DNA from 3 places in the Marinobacter sp. DSM 26671 genome. Region 3 is predicted to be linked to each of the others. Evidence: predicted binding sites of a transcription regulator. Region 3 holds the regulator's gene; each other region holds the start of a gene.
What was found. Region 3 encodes FliA, which starts transcription of late flagellar genes. Its sites were predicted from a motif close to CTAAAGTTTNNNNNNNNNNNGCCGNTAA; they were not measured.
Positions count from the first base shown of each region.

Region 1: a site for FliA is predicted at 1,016-1,043, ahead of BM035_RS08460 (methyl-accepting chemotaxis protein). Genes of this name have one in related genera too.
Region 2: a site for FliA is predicted at 4,027-4,054, ahead of BM035_RS11185 (methyl-accepting chemotaxis protein). Genes of this name have one in related genera too.

Region 1 covers NZ_FONF01000006.1:56,430-64,572, reverse strand. Annotated here, with positions in the region: gene BM035_RS08460 (methyl-accepting chemotaxis protein) at 1-948, opposite strand, end outside; gene BM035_RS08455 (hypothetical protein) at 1,222-1,836, shown strand; gene BM035_RS08450 (hypothetical protein) at 1,833-2,084, opposite strand; gene BM035_RS08445 (sulfurtransferase TusA family protein) at 2,488-2,727, opposite strand; gene BM035_RS23130 (hypothetical protein) at 2,720-2,845, opposite strand; gene BM035_RS08440 (formate dehydrogenase subunit gamma) at 2,842-4,014, opposite strand; gene fdh3B (formate dehydrogenase FDH3 subunit beta) at 4,102-4,710, opposite strand; gene BM035_RS08430 (formate dehydrogenase subunit alpha) at 4,726-7,611, opposite strand; gene BM035_RS08425 (twin-arginine translocation signal domain-containing protein) at 7,702-7,893, opposite strand; gene BM035_RS08420 (TorD/DmsD family molecular chaperone) at 7,935-8,143, opposite strand, start outside.
Region 2 covers NZ_FONF01000008.1:156,719-164,861, reverse strand. Annotated here, with positions in the region: gene BM035_RS11200 (DUF1631 domain-containing protein) at 104-2,401, shown strand; gene ampD (1,6-anhydro-N-acetylmuramyl-L-alanine amidase AmpD) at 2,471-3,097, shown strand; gene BM035_RS11190 (hypothetical protein) at 3,098-3,985, shown strand; gene BM035_RS11185 (methyl-accepting chemotaxis protein) at 4,106-6,136, shown strand; gene BM035_RS11180 (cob(I)yrinic acid a,c-diamide adenosyltransferase) at 6,183-6,740, opposite strand; gene BM035_RS11175 (ketopantoate reductase family protein) at 6,754-7,647, opposite strand; gene BM035_RS11170 (valine--tRNA ligase) at 7,653-8,143, opposite strand, start outside.
Region 3 covers NZ_FONF01000017.1:65,644-73,786, forward strand. Annotated here, with positions in the region: gene BM035_RS16675 (chemotaxis protein CheA) at 1-381, opposite strand, end outside; gene BM035_RS16680 (protein phosphatase CheZ) at 398-1,183, opposite strand; gene cheY (chemotaxis response regulator CheY) at 1,204-1,587, opposite strand; gene BM035_RS16690 (RNA polymerase sigma factor FliA) at 1,750-2,493, opposite strand; gene BM035_RS16695 (MinD/ParA family protein) at 2,525-3,337, opposite strand; gene flhF (flagellar biosynthesis protein FlhF) at 3,406-4,713, opposite strand; gene flhA (flagellar biosynthesis protein FlhA) at 4,774-6,954, opposite strand; gene upp (uracil phosphoribosyltransferase) at 7,173-7,811, shown strand; gene BM035_RS16715 (uracil-xanthine permease family protein) at 7,814-8,143, shown strand, end outside.

The sequences.
Region 1 (8,143 bases), on a different contig from region 3:
GAGAGGTCGAGCCACAACCAGTTGTGCCAGGGCACTCAGGCAGCCGATCAGCACCAGTCCGCCGATCAGAATTGCCATGACCGTCTTGATGGTCTGATTGCGAACCATGGCTGCCACTTCGTCTTCCGAGTAGCCGGTGATAATCTGGTACCCCCAGGCATCGAACGCAGTACGTGCAAGGTTCCAGTCTTCCGGCTCAGATTCCAGCAGGTTTTGCAGTGGATCGGACTCAATGGAGCTGGAGTGCATGCGCAGTCGATTCTTGTCGTCCACCAGGGCGAGAAATCCTCTTTCCAGCAGGCTGGATGAGGTGATGGCCGCTTCAAGTTCTTCAAGGTCCGCTGAATAGCCCACATACCAGATGCCGATAATCTGGTTTGAGGCGTTACGGATAGGGCTGTAAGCGGTGAGGTAGGGATTGCCGAGAATATCGACCTGTCCGAAGTAGGCTTCGCCCCGGCTAATGGCCTGCCCGGCCGCGCCCGCCATATTCAGTTTGGTGCCGATGGCACGGGATCCATCGTCTTTCTTTACGTTTGTGGAAACCCTGACAAAGTCCTGTCCATCCCTGACGAATAGAGTGGCTGTGCCGTCCATGATCCCGGTTATGCCATCCACCAGGTCAAAGTTGTTGTTGATCATGGTGTCGCCGAGAAACAGTGCCGGAACGGGTTTGCCTGCGACCGGTTCGGTTCCCTGGATCCTGGCGGCTCCGAGTTGCTGGCCGCGTTCAATGAGCAGATTCAGCGAATTCTTCACCCGTTTTGACATGAGCTCGTCGGTGATGGAGAGCATTCCGGTGATCTCCTCGACAAGATCACTCTGCCTTTCAGCGACATCTGCCGTGATCGTTTTCTGCGTGTTTAAAGCGATCACAACGCTTGCGAGTATTGCGATGACCAGCAGAACAGCGGCAATCGAGACGATGAACAGTTTTCTGATAGACATGCTGATTCCCCAGAATCTATAAGCTTTACGGACTATTGGAGCACGCAAATTACTGCGATCTTTTTTTATATCGGCCGGGATCGATGCTTCCTTAATCATTATTGCGTCATTCGTGAATCATTCCAGAGATTACGACGCATATGTGCTGCCAAAAGAGCGGAAATGTCGCTCGGCAGGCACAGGCCTGGCTGCGGATTTGTAAAACCTTCTTGCAATCACCATATTTCTGCGTCCACGAAATGATCCACCGATGGGGCTCGAGCCTATCGTTCAATGGCCATTGCTGGACGACCCGTGCAAGAAGTGAAAACCGGAAAAGACCGAGGCAAAGAATTGGATTGTGAAAAAAAAGGCGCCTTCCTGGCTAGAAGGAAAAAGCATTCGACCCTGACCGCTGGGGTTTATTACCCGAAACCCGAAGCCATTGCGGCCGACTACTGGGGTGTCTTTGTTGATAATACGCCCTACATACTATTGGTGCCTGACGAAGATCGCAGTGCTCGCGAAAAGGCCGAGCGGCTGGCTGAATCAGCTAACTTCCGAACGTTGCTTGAAGCAACCCTGACAGCCTGTGAGCGGATTGAGGCGAAACCTGTTGATGGCCGCGCTGTGGATTGGGCCGAAAAGCTCACCGTGATCAGCGCCAGTCGCTCCGGAGACGTTGAGACGGGAACAAGAGAAATCGGCGAGATCAGGGCAATCCTGATGCCCGGTTGTCATCAGGCCGTGGCAGACACCCTGTGCATCGACGATACGCTGGCGACTGTGATCGATTCGAAATTTCCGCGAGTTTCGGATTTTGACGATCTTCCAGAAATTTCGGATCGAGACGTGAAATTGTCGCTGGGTAACCTGGAAGCCCGCAAGCATCCACGAGGTGGTCACTAGGGGCAGGTGCTCGCAGGGATTTCCGGAGTTTCCTGGAGGGGAATTGCGCAATCTTCCGGCAATGCGTCGGTCAGCTGCATCAGCAGATCTGTTGTGTGGCTCATCTGCTCGCTGAGTTGACTGTAATCAGTGCTCTGCTGATTCTCTGACTGCTTAGCGGCAAGCTGGTACTGCTTTTCGAGGATCAGGTCCTGCAGGAATCTTATTTGCCGGGCAGTCAGAATTACCGGTCGACTGTTGTCGCTCATTGTTTGGCCTTTTAGTCTGTATTAAATAGAAATGAGGGTAGGCTTACGGTGGTTTGCTTGCTATGGATCTGACGTTCCCGTGTTACATCAATGATCACGCTATTCCAGCATATGTCTCCGTTTTCACGCTGTTTGGGAGTGCCGGTACCACTCAGTCATTTCACAACACCGGATGCTGACTTGATCCGCCACTCGTGCCTCCAGAAGGTCATGGTTTCCGCAGCACCAGGAATCGACCGGGCCAGTCCCTCGACATTTTCAGGCATCATCATTTCCCACAGTGGGTCTGAACTCATCGGAATTCCAATTATTAGGAGTCCTAATTTAAGATAGGGGGTTGGCGCCTGATTTTCCAAGAGGGCGTGGTGAAGTGTAGGAAAAGATTGACGATTTCGATGCCGTTTTATGCCAGGGAAATGCGGTAACGAGTGACGCCAGCTTCTTCTTCTCTGGTCCATTCAATCCGGTGGCCGGTGATATCACAGAGGGCCTGAAGGTCCTTTCGGCCGGTGGGGTCATCCGCCAGGAAATCGACCAGTGTTCCGCCGGGCAGGTCTTTGGTCCGTTTTTTGAAGCGCAGGATGGGGAGAGGACATACCAGACCGACGGCGTCGATCTGGTATACCTCGGACTGATCAGTCAAGGCGAACGCTCTCTGCGCTGGTTTGTTCCGCCGACGACCAGCCAAATTGGTTCAGCACCATTGGTGCAGCCGTGGCAATGAGCAGGGCCGCGATAAAAGCCGAAATCATTACCTTCACGACGAACCTCCTTTGCCTTGTTTGGCTTCAACCTCAGCGACCCACAGATCGTGGTGTTGACGAGCCCATTCGAGATCAACCTGGCCGTTACCCATAGCGTCGAAGGCACCTTCCATGCCGACCGAGCCGATGTAGATGTGGGCAATGATGGCCAGCATCATCACGAACGCCACGATAGAGTGCCAGATGTTGGCATACTGCATCTCTTCGTGCGGCGTCAGCACTGTCGGCAAATCCGTTCCCAAAACAGTGTTCACGACGCCAAACGTCTTGGCAAACATTGGAATTTCAAACGGAAACAACAATGACAGGCCCGACAACGAGACTGAAAAACCCAGCAACATCACGGTCCAGAAAACAATTTTCTGACCGGCGTTGAACTTCCTCGCTGACGGATGGGCGTTGGTGAAGATGCCGCCGCCCACTTTGAGCCACTGCCAATCGAGCTTGTTGGGGATGTTGTGCGCCACCCACATGAAGAAGGTCATCACCAGCCCCAACATAAAGGCCCACGCAATGTTGTTGTGAAGCCATTTGGAGCCGGCAGCCAGAGTGGCAAAGGCCTCGGGCCCCATAACCGGAATGAGGAAACTGCGACCCATCAAGGTGATTAACCCCGTTATAGCTAATGCGACAAACGAGCCCGCCAACAGCCAGTGACCAAATCGTTCGATGGCTTTGAATCGTTCAACCGTGGTGCCCGCAGGGCCGCCTGTGATTTTGATTCTTCCGCGCACAAAATAGAACACTGCCAGTAGCGCAATGATAGCCAGGATTGCACTGCCACCGTAAGTGATGACCGGCCCCTCTCGTAACTTGTACCAGGGTATGCCTCCGTCCTGGATCAGGACGTCAGCGGCAGGCCCCCGGGCCTGGGTACTGGGGTCAATCTTGTTGTATCGAATGGCACGATAGATGTCGGAATCCGAGCGCCCTCCCAGGGTGCCGAGTCGACCACTGATCGGTGCCGCATTGGCAGGATTACCCAGGTTTTCCGAGCGAAAAGACTCGTCAATTTCCAACTGTTTTTGACGAGCCAGGATGTCTTCCAGGGTTTGAGCACCCCCGGTAGACGTGCGATCAACCGCGGGGGCCTCTTGCGCCCAGACAGGATTAAACACCAGTGTCGCCAGTGCAAGGACGACAGCACCTAACAACTTACGCTTCATGCGAGCACCCCAAAAGAATCAAGAAGAAGAGTTCGTTGCCGCCATGAGTTTTGCGGGGCCCGGGGGGCCCCGAAACTCATGGCGGGCTTAAGGGACCTTCTTCCCATAGGCCGTGCCCCATCCCCAGGCGCCGGAACCGAAACCACGGCTCACCACACGCTGGCGATAGATGTCTGCCACCTCGCTGCCATCACCGGCCAGCAGCGCTTTGGTCGAGCACATTTCGGCACAGATTGGCAGCTTGCCCTCGGCAATGCGGTTGCGGCCGTACTTGGTGAACTCAGCTGTTGAATTGTCTTCTTCAGGGCCGCCTGCACAGAACGTGCATTTGTCCATCTTGCCCCGGCTGCCAAAGTTGCCCGCCTGGGGGAACTGAGGCGCACCGAAGGGGCAGGCATAAAAACAATACCCACAACCAATACACAGATCCTTGGAGTGCAACACGATACCGTCTTCGGTCTGGTAGAAGACATCCACAGGGCAAACGGCCATACAAGGCGCGTCTGAACAGTGCATGCAAGCTACCGAGATCGAGCGTTCGCCAGGCTTACCATCTCCGATGGTCACCACGCGCCGGCGGTTGATACCCCAGGGGACTTCATTCTCATTCTTACAGGCCGTTACGCAAGCATTACATTCGATGCAGCGTTCGGCATCGACCAGGAATTTTGCGCGTGCTTTTCCCTCAAGTGCCATGATTTACACCTCTTGTTATGCCGGCATAATCGAACACAGGGTGGCTTTGGTCTCTTGCATCTGCGTGACCGAGTCATACCCGTATGTTTGAACCGTGTTGGTGGATTCGCCCAGAACGATGGGGTCTGCGCCCTTGGGATACTTGTCCCTCAGGTCCTTGCCTTGATAGTGCCCGCCAAAGTGGAATGGCATGAAGGCCACCCCCTCTCCGACACGTTCGGTCACCATGGCCTTGACCTTGATCCGCGCGCCTTCGGGGCCGGAAACCCAGACATCATTGCCGTCACGGATGTTCAGGTTGTTGGCATCGCGTGGGTTAACCTCGATGAACATTTCCTGTTGCAATTCAGCCAGCCAGGGGTTTGAGCGAGTCTCATCACCACCACCCTCATATTCGACCAGACGGCCGGAGGTAAGGATGATCGGGAACTCCTTGCTGAAGTCGTTCTTCTGAATGGACTCGTACAGGGTAGGCACCCGCCAGAAAGTCTTGTCTTCGTATGTCGGGTAATCCTTAACCAAATCACGACGGTTGGTATATAGCGGTTCGCGATGCAGCGGTATCGGATCCGGGAAGTTCCAGACCACGGTGCGGGCCTTGGCATTACCGAAAGGTGCGCACTCGTGCTTGATTGCCACACGTTGAATGCCGCCAGACAGGTCTGTCTTCCAGTTGGTTTCCGGGCCGGCCACGGCTTCAATACTGGCCCGCTCCTCAGCCGTCAGATCGCCATCCCAGCCCAGATCCATTAGCATCTGCATGGTGAATTCCGGGTAGCCGTCCTTGATCTCGGAGTTCTTCGAGTAGACGCCATCTGCCAACAGGCTTTCGCCATCACGCTCGACTCCGAAGCGGGCCCGGAACGTCAGGCCGCCTTCGGAAACCGGCAACGACATGTCGTACAGGTTGGCAGTGCCCGGATGGTTCATCTCCGGTGTGCCCCATGAAGGCCACGGTAAGCCGTAGAAATCACCATCACAAGGTCCACCGACTGCACGCAGCGTAGTCTTGTCGAAGTGGTGCTGATATTTCATGTGCTTCTTGAGGCGCTCAGGGGACTGGCCGGTGTAGCCGATGGTCCACATGCCACGGTTGAACTCGCGGGTGATGTCCTCAATCGACGGTTCGTCTCCATCAATGGCAATGTTGCGGAACATGCGATCGGTGAAGCCGAACTTGTCCGCAAACAGCTTCATGATTTCATGATCGACCTTGGAGTCGAACAGCGGCTCTACTACTTTTTCTCGCCACTGCAGAGAACGGTTCGACGCGGTTACCGAGCCGTAGGTTTCGAACTGGGTGGTCGTGGGCAGCAGGTAGGCACCCTCTTTGCGATCGTGGAGTACGGCAGAAACGGTCGGGAAGGGATCCACTACAACCAACAGGTCGAGCTTTTCCATCGCTTCCTTCATTTCCGTCATACGGGTCTGGGAGTTGGGCGCGTGGCCCCACAGCACCATGGCCCGGGTGTTGTCTGGCTGCTCCAGGTTCTCTTTGGCTTCCAGGACACCGTCAATCCATCGGGATACCGGAATGCCTTTCTCGTTCATCATGGCTTTGGATTTGCCGTTCTTGTCCCACACGGCAAAGCGGCCTTTCAGGTAGTCCAGATCCTCTTCCCAGACTCTTGACCAGTGGGCCCAGGCGCCAGCGGACAGACCATAATAGCCGGGCAGAGTGTCGGCGAGCACGCCCAAGTCGGTAGCACCCTGAACGTTGTCGTGCCCCCGGAAGATGTTGGTGCCACCGCCAGCAACGCCCATGTTGCCCAGTGCCAGTTGGAGAATGCAGTAGGCCCGGGTGTTGTTGTTACCATTGGTGTGCTGGGTACCACCCATGCACCAAATAACGGTACCCGGGCGGTTGTTGACCAGAGTGCGGGCCACACGCTCGAGTTGAGCGCCCGGAGCGCCGGTTACACGCTCGACTTCTTCCGGATTCCAGCGTTTTACTTCCTCACGAATCTCATCCATGCCCCACACCCGGGTGCGGATGAACTCTTTGTCTTCCCAACCGTTTTCGAAAATGTGCCAAAGTATGCCCCAGACCAGCGCAACGTCGGAGCCCGGACGAAAACGGACGAACTCATCGGCGTGCGCGGCAGTGCGTGTGAAACGCGGATCGCAGACGATGAGAGGTGCGTTATTCTCTTCCTTCGCCTTAAGCACATGTAACAGCGAGACCGGGTGCGCTTCGGCAGGGTTACCCCCGATGATGAAGATGGCTTTGGAGTTGTGGATGTCGTTGTAGGAATTGGTCATTGCGCCGTAGCCCCAGGTATTGGCTACGCCGGCGACGGTGGTGGAGTGGCAGATACGAGCCTGGTGGTCCACGTTGTTGGTGCCCCAGTAGGCCGCAAACTTACGGAACAGGTAGGCCTGCTCGTTGTTGAACTTTGCGCTGCCCAGCCAGTAGACCGAATCGGGACCGCTTTGCTCACGAATTTCGAGCATCTTGTCGCCGATTTCGTTGATGGCGGTATCCCAGGAAATCTTCTGCCACTGGCCGTTGACCATTTTCATGGGCGACTTGAGACGACGCTCGCCGTGGGCATGCTCCCGTACGGAAGCGCCTTTGGCGCAGTGAGCACCCAGATTGAAGGGGCTGTCCCAGCCTGGTTCCTGCCCGATCCATGTTCCATTCTGCACTTCAGCCTCGACCGTGCAGCCTACCGAACAGTGCGTACAAACGGATTTTTTGACGACGACTTCGCCACCCCCGGTCGTTGGGGCCGCAGCTTCAACCCGTCCCGATGACAGCGACAGTGCGGCCAGACCACCCACTGCCACGCCAGACGTTGTCAGGAACTGACGACGGTCCAGAGTCTTGGCAGCGAGAGAAGAAAGCAAAGAGCCTGCACGGGAGCTTTTCGCTACCCCGTTGGTCTTCTTCCTTAACATGTCGTTTACCTCTCTCTTTATTATTCTCGTTTTTTCGGAAAGCTGAATCTCTCAAGGGCCTTTCGCAACCTCGATCAACTCAAATCCCCGTTAAAAGCGAGCCGATTCGAAATACTTACGTGTGTGTTCGGTATCACGTAAACCGCGGCTTTTCGGCGCGTCTTGTCTGACGACCTCCGCTGCGGCGTTCGGTGCAACCGTCATTGCCACCGCAGCCGGTGCTGCAGCAGCGGCCATTTGCAGGAAACGGCGACGGCTGTTTTCACGCTTCGGGTTGTCCATTGGACACCTCCCCCTGGGTTTATGGGACCTTGAGATCCCGGTTACTGAATTGCAAAGGCGTCGGCTTCTACCGCCATGAAGGCTCGACCGAGCGAACCCACTGGTGCGTAAAAAATGGCGCTTTGCGCTTCTTCCAAGTCGGTAAAAAACAAGGCTGCCCACTTTGCCAGGTGGGCATCAAAAAATGCTTTTTGCGACGGCAGTCCGCTGTCGCATGGAAACCCGCCGGTGATAATGCCCGCCATGATTT
Region 2 (8,143 bases), on a different contig from region 3:
CACAAAAGGTGACAAATTCTGACACAACCTGACGTGGGCAGCTCGTATCATGTGAAGTGGAGAAATAAACAGGCAATTGTGTAATACAAGGCGGAGCAGCGAGATGGTGCACGATAACAAGGTTGTCAGCTTTTCAGGCCGGAAACCGCCCGCCCGGTTTTCTTTGCCTGCGTCCCTCGTGCGCCTGCGTGACGCATCGGGTCAGTCCCTCAAGTCCGTTCTTGCCAGTTTTTTCGATCGTGCCGATGATGCCCTGTTTGAACTCGCGGACAGAGCCGGCTCCAACCTCGACCAGACCGCCTACTTTGATGCCATGCGGGAGCTCAGGCTTCGTCGCAAGGCCATGGTGGTCTCGATCCTCCAGTACGTCAGCCAGGCTTTCAATGAAATCGGAAGGTTCCAGCCCCAGCAAAGTGCCAGGTCCCTGGATGAAGTTGACGAGGACTCTCTCAGCCTCGTTGATCATTCCCAGCTTGAGCAGCAGGTGGCAGTCGACAATCTCATAAATAAACTCCGGAACCGTTATACCGAACAGATCCGTCTGCTTACCGTCCGGGTCGGGCATCTGGTGCCGGGCATCGAGCTGAAAGACGCACAAATGCCGCTGAGCCCTGAAATCATCTGTGGCGGTGTTGCCGAGGCCTGTGCAGACCTCGACATTGATATCCGGGCCAAGCTGGTGGTTCTGAAGCTGTTTGATCGCCTGCTTGCCGATACCCTCGGTGATTTCTACAAAGAAGCCAATCGCACCTTGATCAGTGAAGGCGTAATGCCTGACATGAAACGACCGCCCACCGGCAAGGTGCCCTCCCGCTCCGGTCAGCGTGGGTCAGCAGAGAGTTCAGTGCCGACCAGTGCCAGCGGTCAGGCGGATTCTGCCAGCGAGAGTCAGGGTATGTCTCAATCACAGGCCACTTTCTCGGAGCTCAGCGCGCTGTTGCATCGCGGTGAGTCTAATGCTGTCACTGGCGGATCCCCGGTCGGCGAAAGCTACATTGATACCGACAGGCTCATGGCCCGGTTGACAGAAGCGCAGTCGAGCAGCAGGCAATGGGGTGAAGGTACCGTTGTACCTCTGAGCGAGCAGCTTCAACCCATCCTGCGTTCCGGCGATGGCAACAGCCTGAGCGTTGGGCAGGTCGACAGTGACGTGATCAATCTGGTTTCCATGCTGTTCGACTTTATTCTGGAAGATCGCCAACTGCATCCGGTGATGAAAGCATTGATCGGGCGCCTGCAGATTCCGGTGCTGAAAGTGGCGCTGAGTGACAAGAACTTTTTCAATCGGGGCGGTCACCCGGTTCGAAAACTGCTTAACGAGCTGGCACTCTCGGCCATTGGCTGGACCGAGAAGAAGGCCGGGCAAAGAGACCCGCTTCGGGACAAAATCGAATCGGTTGTAGATCGGGTTCTGTCTGAGTTCACTACCAACGTCTCCCTGTTCGAGGAGTTGCTGAAAGATTTCAGCCACTTCATGGATCTCGATCGCCGACGTCGTGAGCTCGTCGAGCAACGTCTTCGGGATGCTGAAGAAGGGCGGGCTCGACAGGAGCGGGCGTCCCAGGCGGCGGAAGGCTTGGTTAAGGAGCTGACAGAGCAGCGGGACGTGCCCGAACCGGTTGCCGGCCTCCTGAGCGAAGCCTGGACCCGGTACCTGCAATGGGTTGTCCTCCGGGAGGGCGAGGAAAGCGACCGGTGGCAGCACGCCCGGAACCTGACCGAGCAGTTGGTCTGGAGTGTGGATCCGCGCCCGGTCACTGATACCACCAGGTCAGATCTGCTGAGGGCAATACCGGCCATTGTGGACGACCTTCGCAAGGCACTGCAGGATATTTCCTGGGACCCGTTTGCCACCGATGCGGCGATTCGCGACCTTGAACTTGCCCATGTGGATGTTTTCCAGCGATTGGTGACGGCTCCGTCCAGGCCGGAATCACCTTCGGAACCAGAGGATCTGCTCGTTCCGGAGCCCGCTGCTGAGCAGCCCGTCGAGCCCCCTGAGCCGGCGGCCGAAGACGCTGTCAAAGCAACGCCCTCGCCGGCCGAGCCTGAAGTGCCTGTTTCTGTGGTCAGCGAGGCTGCCTCCCAGGCGGACGCTGAAACGCAGACTGCTTCAGTATCTCCAGAGTGGCTGTCAAAGGCCGAAAGCCTGCGTGTGGGTTCCTGGATTGAACTTACCCGCGACGAAACCCGGGTGCGCTGTAAGCTTGCGGCCTTTATCAAGGCCACTGGCAAATATATCTTTGTGAATCGCAGTGGCGCGAAGGTGGCAGAGTATCTGCGTCAGGAACTGGCCGCCGACATGGAATTCGGGAAAATCAGCATGCTGGATGATGGTCTGATCTTCGACCGGGCACTGGAGTCGATCATCGACAACCTGCGCAGCAGCCGCAAGGACTGATTCGTAGCAACCGTGGCAACTTTGTGATTCAATCAGAGGCTGTAATGCTCTGAAACTTTTGGAATTACTTTGCCCGATTCAGACGTTTTTTCCGAACGCCCTTCCGCCTCCGGTACCGATGGAAATTCGCTTCGCGAAACCGGGCGGATTTCCTTCGCCCGCTGGACCCCTTCGCCGAATTTCGGGCCTCGTCCGGATGGAGCGGGCATCTCTCTTCTGGTCGTCCACAATATCAGCCTGCCTCCGGGCCAGTTTGGTGGCCGCGAAATAGAAGACTTCTTCTGCAACCAACTCGACCATTCTGCGCACCCCTACTTCAAGACTATCGAGGGCGTCCAGGTGTCTGCGCACCTGCTGATTCGCCGCGATGGCGCGCTGGTGCAGTTTGTCAGCCTGCTTGATCGGGCCTGGCATGCCGGCCGATCGTGTTTTGAAGGGCAGGAGGAATGCAATGATTTTTCCATCGGGATTGAGCTGGAAGGGACCGACGACACCCCTTACACCACCGAGCAATATCGCATGCTGGCGAAAGTGGCGGACCTGATTATGACGGCCTGGCCGGATATCACGGCCAATCGGATTACCGGGCACTGCGACATTGCGCCCGGCAGGAAGAGCGATCCCGGCCCGGCTTTTGACTGGCGGTATTTCCGGTCAGCCCTGGAAATAGTCCGAGGATCGGGGAGGAACGTCTGAATGGTATTTGTTGTGTTTCTTCTGGCCTACATGGTACGTAGGCGTCTGGATTCCCTGGACATGCTGTCTGGCGATGAGGTCTGGCGCCGTTGGTTCCGCTACGGCAGCCGGGTCAGGGCGGGCCATGAATCGGGGATAGCAACCGGGCTGGCACTGGTCCTGTTGCCGGCCCTGATACTGGGGCTTGCGGAATACCTGCTGGTGTCTTCTGGCTGGAGAATGGCGGCTTACCCGCTGGAGTTCCTGGTGCTGGTCGTCCTTATGGGAACGCCGGGCTGGCGACAGGTACTGCGGGCCTATGCGGAGGCGTGGCATCGGGGAGACATGCAGTCGGCCTGGCATCATGTGAAAGACCTTCTTCCGGCCGATGAACGGGGAGCCGCAGTGTCTCCCGAGGCCATGCACCTCTCCCTGTCCAAGGCACTGATGGTTTCGGTGTTCCAGCGCTTTTTTCTGGTGGCTTTCTGGTATGTGGTTGGCGGTATCGGTCTCGCGGTCCTGGCGCGTGGGCTGGTAGCGCTCGCCGAGCAATGGCCGCAGGCGCCGGCCAGGCCCAGGTTTGCAAAAATGTCCGACCTTGCCGGCTGGATTCCTGCCAGGCTTTTGTCGTTAACGTTCGGAATTGCCGGAGATCTGGCCGGCTGGCTGCGTGAAACTCGCCAGACTCTGACCGGAATCTCCAAAAAAGCGGGCGAGGTACTCATGATTTCGGCCAACGGGTCGTTAACCGGGTATGCACTGGATCCAGCGAGGTTTTCCCGGATTCACCCGGATGAGTGGACAGCGTTTGGGGGAAGGAGTCTGCGAGCGGTAAGGGATCTGCTGAACAGAAGCATGCTGGTATGGATATGCATACTCGCCCTGCTGGTTATTTCCGGCGTCGTTTAGCCCGGATTTTATAAAACATTGCAGTTTAACAACAAATAAAGCTTAAGTTTTTAAGACTTTAGGCGACAATAGAAGAAAAGAATTAACGTTCAGTGGTTATTTGCCAGCACGAGGGTCCCTGTGAAGCAACTCATTAATCCTGCCATTGCCCTGATGAACCGGCTGCCGATGGTCTACAAGTTCAGTCTCATCAGCATTCTGTTCCTTTTACCAATTGGCGGGCTGTCCTGGCTTGCCATTTCCGAGCTGAATCGCTCGGTTCAGACCATGACCCGGGGTGTCGAGGGGCTGGAGCAACTCCAGCAAGTGGATCGGCTGGTGGATGCGGCGATGGATTATCGAGACTATCGCTCACCGGCGATCATCAAGGATGAGAGTGCCATTACCGCAGTTTCCGAAGAAGCGGCCACTGAGATTGACAGCCTGCTGGCGGCTCTGACCGCAGAAGAGCGCTCGTTTGATACGACTGGCTCCTGGGCCGATCAGGTTGAAGGCCTTCGCCAGGAGTGGGAAGCATTGCGGGCCGATGACAATTACCAGGGCAGCTTCGATCCTCAGTTCAAGTATTATCAGGAATTCGTCCAGAAGGCACAGGCGCTGCTTTCGGCCACCATTGAAATCTCTGGTTTGGGGCAGGGGGCCTCAAGAGAAAACCAGTTGATTCTGGGCCTGGTCCAGGACTCTCTCCCGGCTGCACGCACCGTGATCGGTCGGGCAAAATCCTACGGAATCTTCGCACTGGTCGAGGGGCAGGTAGGTTACGCCCTGAGCGAAACCCTGAACGAAATCTATGACCAGTTGACCAATCGCACCTCCTTGCTTTCACCGGCTTTGGCTCTTGCTTCTGAAGCATCGCCGGCCCTCGCCAATCAGGCAGGCAACGCCATTCAACGGGTTGACGAGAGTTTGATGGTGGTTCGGGATCATCTGGATCTGAACGTGATAACGCCCATGCGTCTGGAAATGCCCTGGACCGAATACGACGATCTGATGTCCGGGCAGTTGGCCCACTACGACGACGTCAAGACGGCTGCCTTCAGCGTGGTCGACTCGAACCTGCGCGCACGGCTCGAGAGTGAGATCAACCAGCGTCGCCTGATTGTGGTTGCCCTGATCGCCGTGCTGCTTGTGGTTGTCTATCTCTACATCGGCTTCTTCATGTCCGTACGTACCGCCATCAACCGCTTCAGCGAAGCCGCACGGAACGTTGCCGCCGGCGACATGACCACGCACATCAGTTTGCGCAACCGCGATGAGCTGGGCGAGTTGACGACGGAATTCAATAACATGACCGACCGGATTGCCGAGCTGATCCGCTCTGTCAGCCGGACGACGGCGGACGTAGACCAGCAGGCCACCCGGGTCAATGACACCGCTGCGGCCAATAGCGAAGCGGTTGCGCGTCAGATGGAAGAAAGCGGCCAGATCAATGAAGCCATGAACCAGATGGTTGAGGCGGTTCATGAAGTCACCGAAAGCGCGCACCGGGTTGCGGACAGCGCGAGCAATGCCGAACAGGACACAGAAACCGGCCGGGGCGTGGTGGCCGACACGGTTGAAACCATCAACAAGCTGGCGGGTGAAATCTCAGGCGCGGTGGAAGTGATCAACCGGGTCAGCAAGGACAGTGACAACATCAGTCAGGTGCTGGTCGAGATCAAGGCCATCGCCGAGCAGACCAACCTGCTCGCCCTGAACGCCGCGATCGAGGCGGCCCGGGCCGGGGAGCAGGGGCGTGGTTTCGCGGTGGTTGCCGATGAGGTTCGCTCGCTGTCACAGCGCACGCACAAATCGACGGAAGAAATCGAAGGCATGATTTCCCGGCTCCAGAGCGGCGTCAAAGACGCGGTGTCGGCCATGACCAACAGCCGGGACGTGACCGAGGCAACGGTGCAGAAGTCCGGAGAGGTGACAGAGGCCCTGGATAGAATCGCCAAGGGCATCTCCGTGATCGTGGATATGAGTCACCAGATCGCCCAGGCCGCCGAAGAGCAGTCTGCCGTCGCGAAAAACGTGAACTCGAACGTTGAGCAGATTGGCGAGCTGGGCCAGAAAACCGCCGCCAATGCTGAAGAAACCCTGGGTTCTTCCAGAGAAATGTCGCAACTGACAGCGTCGCTTCAGCGTCTGGTGGAAGCCTTCAAGGTCTGATCGGTGCGACCTTTGCGCGCGATCAGGCGCATAAAAAATCCGGCCCTTAGAGGCCGGATTTTTTTTGTTCCCAGAGAATCTCTTCGCCACCCTCGCGCCGGGCCAGTACGCGGGCGATGACAAACAACAGATCCGATAGACGGTTCAGGTAGTGTCGGGAAGCGGTGTTGATAGAGTCCTCATGGCCGAGGGCGACGACAACCCGCTCTGCACGACGGCAGACCGCCCGGGCAAGGTGACATTGGGCGGCGCCGGGACTGCCTCCGGGCAGGACAAAATTCTTCAGCGGTGGCAGGCCTTCGTTGTGCCGGTCCAGGGTGCCCTCCAGCCATTCGATGTGTTCGTCACCAATCACACGGCTGCCGGGGATGGCAAATTCGCCCCCCAGGTCAAACAGATGGTGCTGAATGCGGCGCAGGCTCTCCACCAGTTCGTCGTCGCTGTCCAGGGTTTCGATTAGCAACCCGATATGGCAGTTGAGTTCATCAGCGGTGCCCATGGCTTCAACTCGCTGGGCATTCTTGGCAATCCGGTTGCCATCGGCCAGGCCCGTGGAGCCATCGTCTCCGGTACGGGTGTAAATCTTGGAAAGGCGGTTGCCCATCAGTCTGCTCCTGTTAATGTGACGACAGTTGTTGTACCCGTTCGGTCAGCATTTGGTTCACCGGCGTGTCGATACCGAGTTCTTTTCCTAGTTTTGCCAGATACCCGTTGATAAAGTCTATCTCGGTTTGGCGTTTGCGGAGAACATCGGCACGCATGGACGATGTGTTACCCGCGGTGTTTTGAGCGACCTGTTCAATGCGTTGGCGCAGGGAATCCGGTGTTTCCGTGATCTGGGCGGCGGCGCTCATCAGCTCTGATAGTTCCCGGCAAAGCTCGTCGATGGTGTTCTGATATAGCCCTGCAGACAGGATGTCGCCATTGGGGCAGTTCAGGATGGCGGTGTAGGGATTGATGCCCGCATTGACGATCAGTTTCTGCCAGAGTCGCTGAAGGATGGCCGGCTCCCGATGGATGGCCAGGCCGGAGTCTTCCAGCATGGCGACCGCGCGGTCCACCGAGAATCTGGCCTGCTCCGTCAGCGGACCCACCCAGGTATCGCCGGTACCGGCATGGACGAGAAGCCCCGGTTCAGGTCGATTTGCGCCCTCGGTGGTGGTTGCGGCCAGGATCGGGCGCTCCGGCCACCGCTCGGCGACAGCTTGCTGGCTGCCCAGTCCGTTCTGGAAAAGCAGGATGGGGATATCAACGGGTAATTGGTCGATCACGCCTGCTACAGCGCTCAGGGTATCACCGGCCTTGGTTGTCACCAGCATCAGGTCCGGCGTGTCGCCGGTCGTGAGGAAGGGAATCTGTATGGAGGATTCCGGCCCCTCAAAGGGCCGGAAACGGTAATCGACGCTTGAGTCGGTGGGCTCGCCCGGTTTGGCGACGAAGGCAACGCAACCGTTGGGTAGCATTGCGCCCCAGAGCCTTCCCAGAGAGCCTGCACCGAGAATACCGATCATGCCGGTTACATGGCCTCGATATCGGCCCTTTGCTGGCTCAGGCGGGCCTGGCTGCTTTGGGCGTCCCGGAGTTTTTCCTGTTCCTTCTCGACCACCTCGGCCGGAGCCTTGGCCGTGAACTTCTCGTTACCCAGTTTACCCTCCAGGCGACCGATCTCTTTCTGCAGGCGTTCCAGCTCCTTGTCCAGACGCTTGAGTTCGGCTTCCTTGTCAATCAGGCCGGCCATGGGAACCAGTACTTCCATGTCTCCCACCAGTTGGGTGGCAGACATGGGGGCTTTGTCACCCTCAAACCAGTCCAGGCTCTCCAGCTTGGCCAGGGAACTCAGGAACTGGCGATTGTCATTCATGCGGCGCTGATCCTCGGCGTCTTTGCCACGCAGCAATACCGGGATCTTCTTCGCCGGCGAGATGTTCATTTCGCCCCGGATGTTCCGCACGGCAACGATCACCCCCTTGAGCCATTCAATATCAGCGGTAACCGCTGAATCCTGCT
Region 3 (8,143 bases):
GGCCAGGGCATCCAGACGGGCAATCAGTTCGTCCGGAGCCGGCGTCAGCTCCTCATGATTGCGGACCTGCTCAAACATGGCATTGACGTAGTCGAGTGCTTCTAGAACCACGTCCATCAGTTCGGAATCCACCTTGCGCTTGTGATTACGCAAGATGTCGAAAACGTTTTCCGCGGAATGGCAGCAGTTCACCAGCGCTTCAAGCTGAAGGAAGCCGGCTCCGCCTTTCACGGTATGGAAACCACGGAAGATGGCGTTGAGCAGATCACTGTCGTCAGGATGTCGCTCAAGATCTACCAACTGCTCTGACAGCTTTTCGAGGATCTCGCCGGCTTCTACCAGGAAGTCCTGCAAAATCTCTTCATCAGCATCAAACGCCATGCGTTACCCTCATTATTCAGAAACCGAGACTGGACAACAGGTCGTCTACGTCGTCCTGCCCCGAAACTACATCTTCACGCTCATCGGCCTTGATCTGGGGCCCGACGCCCTTCTCTGCAGACTCTTCTTTTTCTTCAATCTGGTGCACCGTGCCCGTGAGCTGGTCCACATGACTGGCCATCACCACCAGGCTGAGCATCTGCTCCTCAACCTCTTTCACCAGGGCGGTGACCTTCTGGATGACCTGACCTGTCAGATCCTGATAGTCCTGAGCCAGCAGGATTTCCGACAGGTTGCTGTACATGGTGTCGGCATCGGTTGCCATGCTGACAAAAAAACGATCAATCCGGCCGTACAGCTCGCGAAACTCAGCCGGCTGCATTTCCCGGCGACGCAGGCGCTGCCACTCATCACGCAACGCGGCGGCCTCGTCTCTGAGGGCATTGGCCACCGGCATGGTTTCCTCAACCAGGTCCATGGTCCGGTTGGCTGCTTCACCGGTCATCTGCACAACGTATTCGAGACGATCAGAGGCATCAGTCATCTTTGACAGTGCTTCCTGCTGCTCGGCGTTACGGGGATCAATCTGGAAGTTCCGGATTGCTTCGTGCAGGCTCCGCGTCAGCCGCCCTACCTCACGGTACAGACTCTGATCCCTGACCTCGCTGAGTTCATTGATCAGGGTCATGGCTTTGGCATAATCACCCGCATCAACACTCTCGGCCAGTTCCGCTGCCTGCCGCTGGAGCTTTTCCGTCACCTCCGGTTCAAGGCCCCGATGGTTCTTTTTGCTATCGCTCATGAGAGCCATCCGACCTCTGGTTACTGGATTCTTTCAAAGATTTTCTCAATCTTTTCCTTGAGCACGGCAGCGGTGAACGGCTTGACCACATACCCGTTTACGCCTGCCTGGGCAGCGGCAACGATCTGGTCGCGCTTGGCCTCAGCAGTTACCATCAATACCGGCAGGGTTTTCAGATTCTCGTCCGCCCGAACGGCCTTGAGCAGGTCGAAGCCTGACATGCCAGGCATGTTCCAGTCGGTCACCAGAAAATCGTATTTGCCGCTTTTGAGCATTGGCAGTGCCGTGTTGCCGTCGTCAGCTTCATCGGTGTTGGTGAAGCCAAGATCACGCAGCAGGTTCTTGATGATCCGTCGCATTGTGGAGAAGTCGTCCACAATGAGGATTTTCATGTTTTTGTCCAATGGGACCTCCAGTTAGTAACACCCGGAATTCGTTTGACCTTTGCGTTCAAAGTCTAGCAGGCCGCTGTTTTAACCGCTTATTGTCGGACCTTTGCTTCGGTTGTAAAGCATCGGTTACCAAAAACTACAGACCACCTCGTTGGCGACACAGACTGAACGCGGTCAGTTGTCCGATTCCTGACGCCAATCCGAGAGCCGCCCCCGAAGGCGCAGGGCTGCCTGGCTGTGAATCTGGCTTACCCTGCTCTCACTGACGCCGAGCACCGCGCCAATCTCCTTGAGGTTCAGTTCTTCCTGGTAGTAAAGGCTCAACACCAGCTTTTCCCGCTCCGGCAGGTCTTCAATCGCCTCAGCGAGGCTCCGCCGGAAGGCATCGGAGGACAAACCCTCAAGGGGATTATCCTGCGTCTCTGTCTGTTCTATCGGCAGCTCTCCGGATTCATTGAGCTCGTCGAGGCTAAAAAGTCGACCGCTGTTGGAATCGGAAAGGTAGGAGTGGTATTCGGGCAGCCCCATGCCCAGCTCTTCGGCCACTTCCTGATCGTGGGCTTCGCGGCCAAGTCGATCTTCAACGGCTTTGATGGCCTGGGAAATGCGACGGGCGTTGCGATGAACAGAACGTGGCACCCAGTCACCCTTGCGGATTTCGTCCACCATGGCGCCGCGAATACGGATACCGGCGTAAGTCTCGAAGGTAGCACCTTTGGTGGAGCTGTAACGCTGGGCGGCCTCGAGCAGACCAATCATGCCGGCCTGCATCAGGTCTTCAAGCTGGACGGACGCCGGCAGGCGAGCCATCAGGTGAAGGGCAATTTTCTTGACCAGCGGCGCGTGCTGCTCAATGAGCTGAGCCGGCTTCTGCGCACTTGACTGGTTATAGATTCCGAGGTTTTTCGCCAATGTCATGTATCCGGTTTTTTGTTTGACTGGATCCGATTCAGACTTCGACGAGCCGCTCCACAAAAAATTCCAGATGCCCGCGGGGAGAGGACGGCAACGGCCAGCTATCTACCTTGTCCGCCAGCGCCTTGATGGCCAGTGAAGCTTTCGCCCTGGGATAGGCGTCCAGCACCGCACGCTGCCGCTGAACCGCTTTCTTCACGGCCTCATCGTAGGGGACTATTCCTACGTATTGTAGTGCCACATCGAGGAAGCGCTCGGTGACCCGGGTCAGTTTTTCAAACAGATGCCGGCCTTCCTGCTCATTCCGGACCTGATTGGCAAGAATACGGAAGCGGTTGGTTCCATAATCACGGTTCATCAGCTTGATCAGGGCATAGGCATCGGTGATCGAGGTCGGCTCGTCGCAGACAACCAGCAGCAGCTCCTGCGACGCTCTCAGAAAACTGACCACTGACTCGGAAATACCGGCGGCGGTATCAACGATCAGGACATCGATCTGATCACCCAGTTCGCTGAACGCATTAATCAGCCCGGCATGTTCCATGGGGCTGAGCTGGGTCATTCGTTGGGTACCGGAAGAGGCGGGGACAATCTTGATGCCACCGGGACCATTCACCAGAACGTCCTTCAGATCACAGTCGCCCGCCAGAACATCCTGGAGGTTGCGATTGGCAGTGATGCCCAGCAAGACGTCGATATTGGCGAGCCCCAGATCGGCGTCGAGCAGCACCACTCTCCGGCCTTTCTGCGCCAGGGCGATTCCGAGGTTCACCGACACGTTACTCTTGCCGACACCACCCTTTCCGCCGGAAACTGCAATCACCTGTACCGGATGTGCTCTGCTCATACTGTTTTTGGTCTCTCGCCACGTTTCGCCGGCTTTGTCTCCGACGCCTGCTGTCAATCTGTCCGGTCTCAGGCGTGCTCTTTCAGGCCCTCTGCGACCGCTTGCTGTTGCTGGAGTGTTTTCAGCCGATCCACGGCCAACCGCACCAGCGGAACGGCTTCTGCGTGGTGCAGGTCTTCAGGAATCTTCTGGCCGTCTGTGTAATAGGCTACCGGCAGACCGGTTTCCATCACAAACCCGAGAGACTCGCCCAGCGTCAGGGCCTCGTCGATTTTGGTCATCACACAGCCCGCAAGATTTGCCATCTTATAGCAATGCCACACGGATTTCATGATGCGAGGCTGACTGGTTGCCGAGACCACCAGATGGGTTTTGATATTGTGATGGCTGCGAGCCAGTTCGGCCAGCTGTTCCTGGTAGCCTTTGTCCGCACTGGTCAGTCCGGCGGTATCAATCAGCACCAGATGACGGTCTGACAGTTCGTCCAGAATATCGTCCAGACTGTGACTTTCATCCACGACCCGAACCGGCACATTCAGGATCCGACCGAACACGAATAACTGCTCGTGCGCCGCCACCCGATAGCGATCCGTGGTAACCAGGGCCACGGAATCGGAGCCATGCTTGAGCACGTAACGAGCGGCGAGTTTTCCGATGGTGGTGGTTTTCCCGGACCCTGTCGGACCCACCAACGCATAGGCGCCGCCCTCATCCAGCCACTCCATTCGGGAGGTCCGAACCCCGGTACACAGCATTTTCAGGGACTGCTTCCAACCGTCTTCCAGGCGCCCCGCCTTGTGACGACGGGAAATTGACCCCGCCAGATCACTGCCGAGGCCGAACTCCTGCAAGCGCTCGGCAAGCCTCTGCTGCACGGCGGTGGTCGCAGAAACCTCCGGCTCCTGTTGCGGCCGATGGCCCTGCATCATGTCTTTGAGCGAGCTGATCTCGGCCCGCATCTGCGCCAGCTCATCGGAATAGGCTTCCCTCGGCGCCTGTGGCAGAGGTTCAATATCACCAAAACCACCGCTCACCTCTTCCTGAATGGCAGCGAACGAACCGGCGTAGCTCGCGCCCTGCGATGCCCGCTTTTCCCGTACTTCACGGATGCGGTCCCGGGACCGGCTCAGCTCGTCCTCAAGACGCCTGTGCTGGTCGGCCTGCATCTCGGCCAAGCGGGACCCGTTGGTGGCTTCTTCTGCCTGGTTGCCCAGTCGCTGGCGCGCCATATTCTCGTCATAGTCCAGCGCCGTCACAATTTCGACACCGCCGTCGACCCGACGATTGGAAAGGATCACGGCGTCCGGCCCCATCTGTTCACTGACCTGCTTGAGCGCCTCGGCCATGGTCTGAGCAAAAAACCGTTTTACTTTCATGATGCCTCTTCCTCCACCGGCAACGCCGTGCCGGCGCTGTCCGCTCTGTCATCCGCGCCGTTACTGGCCAACGGACGCCACGATCGTAATCTGTTTGTTATCCGGAATTTCCTGGTACGAGAGCACATGGAGCCGCTCTACCCCGTAGCTGGCGAACTTCGCCAGCACCGGCCTCAGGGGCCCGGACACCAGCAGAATGGCTGGCTTGCCGAGCATCTCCTGACGCTGGACGCTCTCCTGAAGCGAGCGCTGGAGTTTTTCAACCATATTCGGCTCCAGGACCAGGCCAATATCTTCCTGTCCGCCGGATTGTTGACTCTGTTGAACAGACTTCAGCAATAACTGTTCCAGATCCGGATCCAGGGTGATCACCGGTATCTCCGATTCGTTGCCGCAGATACTCTGGACAATCATCCGGCGCAGGGACTGCCGCGCAACGGTGGTCAACAGCTTCGGATCCTGACTCTTCGGATGCACGTTCACGATGGCCTCGGCAATGGACCGCATGTCCCGGATCGGCACTTCTTCCTTCAGGAGATTCTGCAGCACTTTCAGCAGCAGACTGATGGATACGGTGGTGGGTACCAGTTCCTCGGCCAGCTTCGGAGAAATCTTTTCAAGCTGATCCAGCCATTTCTGGACTTCTTCGTGGCCCAGCAGCTCGTGGGCGTGTTTCTGCAGGACCTGGTTAAGGTGGGTCGCGACCACCGTACTGGCATCGACCACGGTATAGCCGAGGGTCTGGGCCTGGTCTTTCTTGTCTGGCTCAATCCAGCTGGCGTCCAGACCGAACGCCGGATCCTTGCCTTCAATGCCTTCTATCTTTCCGAATACCTGACCGGGGTCGATGGCCAGTTCGCGGTCCGGATGGATTTCCGCCTCGGCAATGGTCACGCCCATCAGGGTGATGCGGTAGACATTGGGCATCAGATCGAGGTTGTCTCGAATGTGGACCGAGGGCATCAGGAAGCCGAGATCCTGGGACAGCTTTTTACGAACGCCCTTGATACGACTGAGCAACTGGCCACCCTGTGACTTGTCCACCAGCGGGATCAACCGGTAACCCACTTCCAGACCGACAATATCGACAGTGGACACATCGTCCCAACCCAGCTCCTTGGTCTCTCCGGGGGCCGGTAACTGACGACCCTGATCGCCGCCAGCATCACCGCCTGGAGGCAGATCACGACCCGCCGGCCGTGGAGCCGCCCCGCCCGCGCCCCTGACCGGGAATGCGCCATCTTCTTCGACGGTCTGTCGCTGGTGCTTCCAGATATACCAGGCAGCGCCAGCGGCCAGTGCACCCAGACCCAGGAAGGCCACGTGGGGCATGCCGGGAATCAGACCGAGAATGATCAGGATAGCGGCGGCAATGGACAGCGCCTTGGGCGCGCTGAACATTTGCTGGAGGATCTGGCCACCCATGTCCTGGCTGGAGGTAACCCGCGTTACCATGATTGCAGCCGACGTGGACAGCAGCAGCGAGGGTATCTGTGCCACCAGGCCGTCACCAATGGTCAGCAGCGCATATCGCTCCATGGCCAGCCCGAAATCCAGATCGTGCTGCAGCATACCAATGGCAATACCGCCAATGATGTTGATGGCAAGAATCAGCAGGCCAGCAATGGCGTCGCCCTTCACAAACTTGGACGCACCGTCCATGGAGCCGTAGAAATCCGCTTCCTGGGCGATTTCGGCACGACGATGCTTGGCCTCATCCTGATTGATCAGGCCGGCGTTCAGGTCCGCATCAATTGCCATCTGCTTGCCGGGCATAGCATCCAGCGTGAAACGGGCGCTCACCTCGGAGACCCGGCCGGCACCCTTGGTCACGACCAGGAAGTTGATGATCATCAGGATCGCAAACACCACCAGACCCACGGCGTAATTGCCGCCGATCAGAACGGCGCCGAAGGATTCGATCACTTTACCGGCGGCATCGCCGCCTTCGTGGCCGTTCAGCAGAACAATCCGGGTAGACGCCACGTTCAGGGCGAGACGCAGAAGTGTGGCTACCAGCAGGACTGTCGGGAAGGACGCAAACTCCATCGGCCGCAGGGCGTAGACACACACCAGCAGAATGACAATCGACAGGGTGATGTTGAAAGTAAAGAACACGTCCAGGAGGAACGCCGGCATGGGCAGAATCATCATGCCCAGCAAGCCCATCAGCATGATGGGTATGCCCAGGTTGCCCCGCGTCAGGGTTTTGACGTTATTGAGGACTAAAGCTCTGTCCATGCCGGATACTTCTCCGATTGGCCGTGCCTGCAGGCGTTTTGAAGGTCGAAAATCTGACACCGGAGCGTCGTTTGGAAGGGTTATCGCAAGATCCGTACCACCCCTTAGGGGATTTCCGTTAAGCAGCCATTTGCGGCCTGACTCGCCTTGCCAGATGCGGTATCCTTGCGCCATTTGATCGCGACGCCAAAATTCCAACCAGACACACAGGTGACCCCATGCCAATCCACGAGGTAAAACACCCTCTGATCCGCCACAAGCTCGGCATCATGCGCCGTGCGGATATCAGCACCAAGAATTTCCGGGAGCTGGCACAGGAAGTCGGTGCACTCCTGACCTACGAGGCCACCAAAGACTTCAATCTGCAGGAAAAGACCATCGAAGGCTGGGCAGGGCCGGTTAACGTGGAACAGATTCACGGCAAGAAAGTCACCATCGTGCCGATCCTGCGGGCCGGCCTTGGCATGCTTGACGGTGTCCTCAGCCTGATTCCGGTGGCCCGGGTCAGTGTTGTCGGCCAGATCCGCAATGAGGAAACTCTCGAGGCCAGCACCTACCTTGAAAAGCTGGTGGGCGAACTGGACCAGCGCATGGCCATGATTGTCGATCCAATGCTCGCCACCGGCGGCTCAATGATCTCCACCATTGACCTGCTCAAAAAGGCCGGCAGCACCGAGATCCGGGCCCTGGTTCTGGTTGCCGCGCCTGAAGGCGTTGAAAAGGTTCTGGAAAAACATCCGGACGTGTCTATCTACACCGCCTCCGTTGATGAGCGCCTCAACGACAAAGGCTACATCCTTCCGGGTCTCGGCGATGCCGGTGACAAAATCTTCGGTACCAAGCAAAAGGACGTTTAAGAATGCAGGACCATACCAACGACCCGGTCTGGAAACAGGCCATTGCTGGCTCCCAGATGCTGCTGGTGGCGTTCGGCGCGCTGGTTCTGATGCCACTGATTACCGGGCTGGATCCCAACGTGGCCCTGTTCACCGCCGGCCTGGGCACCCTGATCTTTCACGTGGTGACCGGCGGTCAGATCCCGATTTTCCTCGCGTCGTCCTTCGCCTTTATTGCCCCCGTGATTGCCTCCAAAGGCAAGTTCGGCATGGAAGAGACACTCGGCGGCCTGATGGCAGCGGGTATTCTCTATATTTTCCTCAGTGGACTGGTGCGGCTGCGGGGCACCGGC